DNA from 2 places in the Saccharicrinis sp. GN24d3 genome. Region 2 is predicted to be linked to the other one. Evidence: riboswitches for the same ligand, from Rfam matches in the RefSeq annotation. Region 2 holds a riboswitch; the other holds the start of a gene.
The links. Region 2 has a riboswitch for cobalamin ahead of ACT29I_RS20685 (ABC transporter substrate-binding protein). Riboswitches for the same ligand answer to the same signal wherever they lie in the genome.
Positions count from the first base shown of each region.

Region 1 (3,424 bases), on a different contig from region 2:
TCCGATTGAGATTTAAAGTAGCATCCGAATGAAACTCTACCCCTTTGCTTTTTACGCTAAGTATATTAGCAGCGATCCAACCATCCGGTTTAGGAATCCACATCAACCAGTTGTCAACGTCCATATAAAAGTATTGTATATTGGTTTTAAGGGTAAACGATTCTGAACAGATGGTGTGTTTAATCCCTGTTTCAATGTTAAGTCCATCTTCGGGTTTTAAATTTTCGTTTGCCGTATAATTCGGTTGGTCCCAATAACGATCGTTTAAGGTTGGGATTCTATAACTTCTTTGTATGTTTCCTGTCAGTTTAAGGATGGAGTTTTTATTGGTCATTAGGTTATGTTCTATCCCTAAAGCCGGGGTAAATGGTGCGGTAAAATCTGTAACAAATTGCTGGCGTAGGTTGATTGATACTGTAGTGTTTGATCCTGCATTAATGAATAATGATGAATATAGATCTAGCCGGTCTTCTATTGGATTGTCTTTATAAGCATATACGTCGGGTATGATGTGTTTATATTGCGCACCTATTGCGTATTTCATACTTTTCCATCGATGGTTTAAACCAACTTCGGAAACTAACCTTTGCGTTGAGATAGATTGATTCGTATTGTCATTGTAAGTAGCATCATCGTAAACAAACCCTGCGCCGGCATGAAAATTTACTTGGTGCTTTTGGTTATTGTATTGAACCCAACTCCTCAAGTGTGTATCTTCATATATTTCGCGCTTAAGCGTGTCACTTGAATTGGCTTCTATGGTTGGTTGAACTTCGTGCCAATTATTGGCATACCAAAACATTGAAGTCAACGTTTCCTTGTCCGAGAATTTAAAATTGAACTCCTGCACAAGGTTTATATTATCGATAGCCGCATATTTTTGCTTTTCAGTTCTGTATTTTCCCGTTTCAAAGTCTTTGATTTCTGTATTCTTAAATTCGAAGTTGTTTTCTTTTTTGTAAGATAAAAGGCGGGTGACAGATTCGAATTTACCATTGCCCAAAAGAATTTTACCGCCTAACGTGTGCATCCCGAACGACCCCGTTGAAGCAAGCAGATCTACTTCTTGTCCTTGCGTCCAGTTTAGGGAAGAACCTAATCGTATGCTACCACCAATGGAACCTGAACCAACGGATGCGGAAGAACTTCCGTACAAAATGTTAACCTTGTCGAAAAGAAAGATGGGTACATTACTCGGATTAGAGCTGCCCAGGGTTAACGAGTTGAGGGTTAGTCCCCCAACCATCAAGGAAGTATGGTCGGCTGATGTACCCCTGAAATGAAAACTGGACAAGCCACCTGCATTCGATTTTATATAAATAGGAGCATAGCTGGAAAGTAATCCGGTTAGGTTTTGGGAAGCCATTTGCTCCAATTGTTCCGCGGATATATTTTGTGTTTTGCTTCCCACCTGATATTTGTTCGACACAGGAGAAACAATCTCAACCTCTAAAATATGTATGGTATCCTCGAGCACCAGGTGCGAGGTGTCACTCAAAAAATATGAGGTTTGTCCATGGACAACGGAAGCAATACCAATAATAAAAACAATCCCTACTAATCTTAGCATCTTTGTTAAAATCGTAGCTCGGATAGAATAGGAAAGATGCCCTTTGCAGAATACCTTTAACAGCCTAGCTCCCGAAGCCTTTGTTAAACTATATTGGCAGGTATTCTGACTCGTTCAAATTACTGATACCTTCCCAACAGACACGTGCCTGTCAGTGGTGTGAGACTTTCAGTAACAATTAATTGAACCTACAGCTGCGGGTACAGTTCCGGAATTTTGGTATACGCCAAGCACCGGATTCCCTTTTCATTCGCCGGTTGTTACAACCGTTGAAAACCAAATTTTGTGCAAATGTAATAAAATAATCGAGTTTTAATATTTATTCAAAATTTAAATAATTAATCAACGGGAGAACCATAGAAATAAATGGACGGTCTTTATAGTGGCTTAAATGGCAATAAATAAAAAAAACTATTTTTTCTTAAAGGATTTGAATCAGGATTATGTTTTGAATTAGATAAGTGTTTATATCAACCGAAATCTTATATTTGCATTTGAAATTTATAGAAAACGAAAAAATAAATGAAGAATAAAATCCATATCCCCGCAATTCTGACCATTCTTATAGCATTTGTTTCGTGCGATAAAGACTATCCGGATATCATATCTAATGATGCACTTGCCGGTGTATTTGTGGGAAATGAAGGTGGAACAGTAAGTTTTTACAATGAAAGAGACAGCAGTGTTACTGCAGATATGTATAACGAAGTCAATAGCGTTTCGCTCGGTGGAAAGCTGACCGCATTTTCCGTGGTCGGTAACCGAGGTTATATTTTAAAAGGTTCGGCAGGTGCCCAGGAGATTGACTTGGTTGATATGGAGTCTTTCATATCAATAGGCAGTGAAAACGGGTTTAGCAATTTGACAGACCTAAAGGCGGTGTCGGACCAGTTTTTATATGCTACCCAAGGAACGGTGAGTGACGGGAATTCCGGCTCTGTTTTGATAATGGACAGTACTGCCATAGAGATTGGCGAACCATTAAGAGTAGGTAAAAATCCTACCAGAATAGCATATAGCAAGGGGAAAAAGTTGTACGTGGCCAATACGGGCGGTCAGGCATATCCTGATTCAACCGTGATGGTTATTGATATTACCCTAAAAGAGGTAACAGATACAATAGCGCTGGAACAGGAATTAGATGAAACAACCACGCTGAAACTAAAAACTCCGGTTGAGATGGTGATCGACGGTTACCGGAACATATGGGTATTGTGTGTGGGATTGAATGGGGAAGGTGCCGGATTGGCCAGGATCAACTACGGAACACATGAGGTAAAAGTGTTTCCGTTTGTGGATGATTATGTGGCGAACGGGCGAAATTGTTTAATGACTTCACTTGGAGGAGGTACCATATTTTACGTAAACGATGGTACATACGCTATGCGCTATGATGATGATGAATTACCTGCCAACAAGTTTTTTAAGGAAGAAACCTATAAAAGTATGGTGTTTGATGCTATGGCCATTAATCCATATACCGGAAAATACTTTTGCGCTGTTGATGGACAGGGCGAGGCAAACGGTTCGGTATTCATATTCGACCGATATGCATATAATAGTGAGAATACTGTTTTTGAAGTTGGCGTAATGCCGCGTCATTTTGTATTTGTCCGCTAGCAAAAAATGGTTCTGCGCTTTTTGTTCATTGCGCCTTTGCAAGATATTTAATCCTCCGATTTGTCAGATGATGATTCGGAGGATTTTTTTTGCGCTTTTGCCTCTTTATTTTCTTTTGTCCTTTTTATAATTCCTTCTGCGAACGATTTAATAAAGGAGAAAAGGGGCTTCGACAATTCGTTAAATATGGCGGTAATAAAACGAATAGGATTCAGATACTCTTGAAGTTCCATC
Region 1 covers NZ_JBQTGI010000001.1:544,795-548,218, forward strand. Annotated here, with positions in the region: gene ACT29I_RS01760 (TonB-dependent receptor plug domain-containing protein) at 1-1,570, opposite strand, end outside; cobalamin riboswitch at 1,649-1,866, opposite strand; gene ACT29I_RS01765 (YncE family protein) at 2,093-3,190, shown strand; gene ACT29I_RS01770 (hypothetical protein) at 3,238-3,424, opposite strand, start outside.
Region 1: linked by a shared signal. The riboswitch ahead of ACT29I_RS01760 (TonB-dependent receptor plug domain-containing protein) and the one ahead of ACT29I_RS20685 (ABC transporter substrate-binding protein) in region 2 are both predicted to bind cobalamin.

Region 2 (3,424 bases):
CAAGATTACATACACCACTATGGGCGCTCCAATAAGCGAGGTCACCGCATTGATGGGCAAAGTCCCATCGAAACCCGGCAATCGGGCTATTAGATGACAAAACAAAGCCAGTACGCCTCCAAATAATATTACACCGGGAATTAAAACCGAATGGTCGGCAGTTTTGAAAATTCCTTTACAAAGATGCGGAACGGCCAGTCCCAAAAAAGCCACCGGTCCACAGAAAGCCGTCACTGTAGCAGTAAGCAAACCGGTCACGATTAAAATACCAACTCTGGAACGTTTGATATTTAAACCTAAATTAGCGGCATAGTTTTCGCCTAACAGCAAAACATTCAACGGCTTAATCAGGAACAAGGAACCTAATAAGCCCAATAAAACCATGGGTATAAATATGACATGTTTATCCCAGGAGAGATTATTAAACGACCCTAAGCCCCACACCACAAAAGCCTGAACATCTTCTTTGCTACTGATATATTGCAATAGCCCTACAATGGCACTTGAAGCATAACCTACCATGATGCCTACGATCAGTAGCATCGCATTGTTTTTTAGCTTACGGGCCAAAAAAAGCACCATAAACAATACCCAAAGCGCACCTACAAATGCTGCACCTGTAATGGTAAGAGAGCCAAACCATCCTATGCTGGAAAGCGAAATTCCCTGTATTGCCCCAAACAACAGCACTACAATAGCCACTCCCAAACCAGCCCCGGAACTAATACCCAAAATAGAAGGCCCCGCTAAAGGATTCCGAAATAAGGTTTGCATTTGAAGTCCGCCCGCAGCCAAACCCGCGCCGGCGAGCAAAGCAGTTATTGCTTGCGGGAGTCTTGATTTTAGCAAAATGTTTCCCCATATCTCATTGTCAACCGGTAAACCCAACATCCATTTCACTACTACCTGAAATGGGATATACACCGATCCCAGGGAGATATTAAGCACAAAAAGAAAAACTAATAATATGGTCAGCGCCATAAAAGCATAATTCTTCCTCCCTTTTGCGAGCTCGCCTTGCATACAACGCTAATCTTTATATAATTTTTTATAATATACCAACTCTTTACCTTTCAAAAGACCAGGGTGAAACAGCATTACCAAATCCGACAAGACAACATCAGGCTCCAACAATCCCTTTTCGTACAACATTGAATGATTGGTGTTGGAAAAAATTACATTTTTAGTTTTAAAAGCTTTAAAATCCGCATATCTTCCATCTTCATCCAGTAAAGCGGAATAGCTAAACTCATCTTTATAATTCACCATCAACGACCAATAATCGCAGTTACCGGCCGCTTCATACACTGTTTCAAAATCATAACTTAGGGAACCGGTTCCATGCCTGTCCTTAAAAACATAGTCGACACCTGCATCCCTTAAAAAGTTTGCGTTATAACTTTCTGCCGCCGCCGTATACCAAACGCCTTGATACACCTTACCTAAAAAAACGCTCGGCCGTATTTTTGAACTAGCCGCAAGCGCTTTCACTTTGTGGTATCTTTGGGCAATTTCGGTTACTTTTGAAATAGCTTCCTCTTCTTTATTAAAAAATGCGGCCACATATACCAACCATTCCACCCTCCCCAATGGAGTATTTTCAAGATAGCTGCTATTTGTAGCGATATTAATGCCGGCGCTCCGCGCGGGTCCGTAAAAATCCTCTTTAAATGGGGATATCATCATCATATCAGGATTTAAGGCTAACAACAACTCCAAATCAGGCGCAAAAGCTGTTCCTATATTCCTTATGTTTCCTTTTTTTAATCCCTCTTGAATCTTGGGGTTAGATACATATTCAGGTTCTGCCATACCAACCAATTGGTCAATAACGTTTAGTTCGTTCGCATAACATATTTGCGTCGATGTTACAGAAATCCATTTTTCTACCGGTATTTTTATGGCCGAAGGGTGGTCTTTAAGGAATTGTTCATCGTCGGAAAGTAAAGTAACCATAGGTTTTTCACTTTCATCCCACGGATGTTTAACCTCTATTTTTTTATGATCCTTAAAGTATTGGATGGAGAAACGATTGGCATAGGCAGGCTGATAAACCGCATCAGCCTCAAGTTCATTCCGGCTTTTGTGCTTGGCGTTTTGTTTTTGATTACAGGCCATCAGCACAAATATAAGCACCACAAATAATCCACTTTTTTTTACTGTCATCACTTTATACTCCCGAAAGTTAAACGGTTACTTATTTCTTTCGTGGCAGGTTTTCCGACTTTCATTTAGAGCATCTTCCCAACAGGCTGTTGCCTGTCAGTGATTTTTCGCTCACCCATTAGGGCAGAATACGGCTGCGGGTACAGTTCCTGACTCCCGAAAACATCGGTTACAGGATTCCCTTTTACAATGCTATATGCAACACCACATTACATCCATTCTCCGTTCTAGTCACCTAATATATTCATTACAAAAAGTTCCTATGCGCAAAATTGGATGGGGCAAAAATACATTAAAAAAATCACACAAAAAAAGGTCGTTCCCAACAGTAACGACCTTCCATATCTTTTATTTATTATTTTATTCCTCGATATACACCAACAATGCTGAGTATGTGTTCACCTCCTGGCTGGAGTGAGCAGAGTACTTTATATCTACAATATTGTCAGAATCAACATTATTCTCATCAATAAAGTCATTGATTTGCAGATCTATCGCGGTATCGAAATCATCCACTCCAGTATATTGAAAATGCTTTGTTTTAACCTTGCCCATAATTTTTTATTTTTATTAGTTCTACATGCTTTTCTGTGCATACGAGGCTTTGGCCAATTTGATTCAAAATTGATGAATAAAGTTTATCCGGCTTTTATCCATGAATGAAAATGGAGGATATGCGACGCTTAAGGGGAGTATCGAAAAACGAACAGGTAATCCCGGGAATTATTTGACAACAGTTGTTACTGCGCCTCCATCCAAGATGTAAAACGCTGAAATTCATTGTGATGTTCCGACATCCACAATAACACATCCTCGTTATATCGGCAACCACTAATAAAATAGCAGAATGTTTCCGAAAAATTATTTTTTTGGAGCTTTGAAAAGAAGTTCACGTAAAAATCCCACCAGAACCCATTTTTATCAACAGACGACTCTTCCAAAATCTTAAAAAGCGTTGTACTATTGTTAGCAAATTTAACCAACAAACTATTACCTATCTCAGTTCCTTCGGCCTCTTTCTCAAATTCAGAGGCTTTAATCATACTTACAGCCAATTCTGCATTGGCAAATTCGCCATAGTTAAAACCGGCCTTAATAAGCTGGATATCACGCTGCCCTTTTACACGAACACCCTGGTTCCAAAGAGACCCCAACAGATCATAAGCCGTTGTGCTGCGATCACTGTCCTGCTCCAGCAGCAAAAAGTAGTATAGGGGCAACATGCTGCGCACCCTTTCCCCCATGTCGAACATGATGT
Region 2 covers NZ_JBQTGI010000021.1:58,523-61,946, reverse strand. Annotated here, with positions in the region: gene ACT29I_RS20690 (iron chelate uptake ABC transporter family permease subunit) at 1-1,023, opposite strand, end outside; gene ACT29I_RS20685 (ABC transporter substrate-binding protein) at 1,030-2,166, opposite strand; cobalamin riboswitch at 2,194-2,390, opposite strand; gene ACT29I_RS20680 (hypothetical protein) at 2,527-2,721, opposite strand; gene ACT29I_RS20675 (tetratricopeptide repeat protein) at 2,907-3,424, opposite strand, start outside.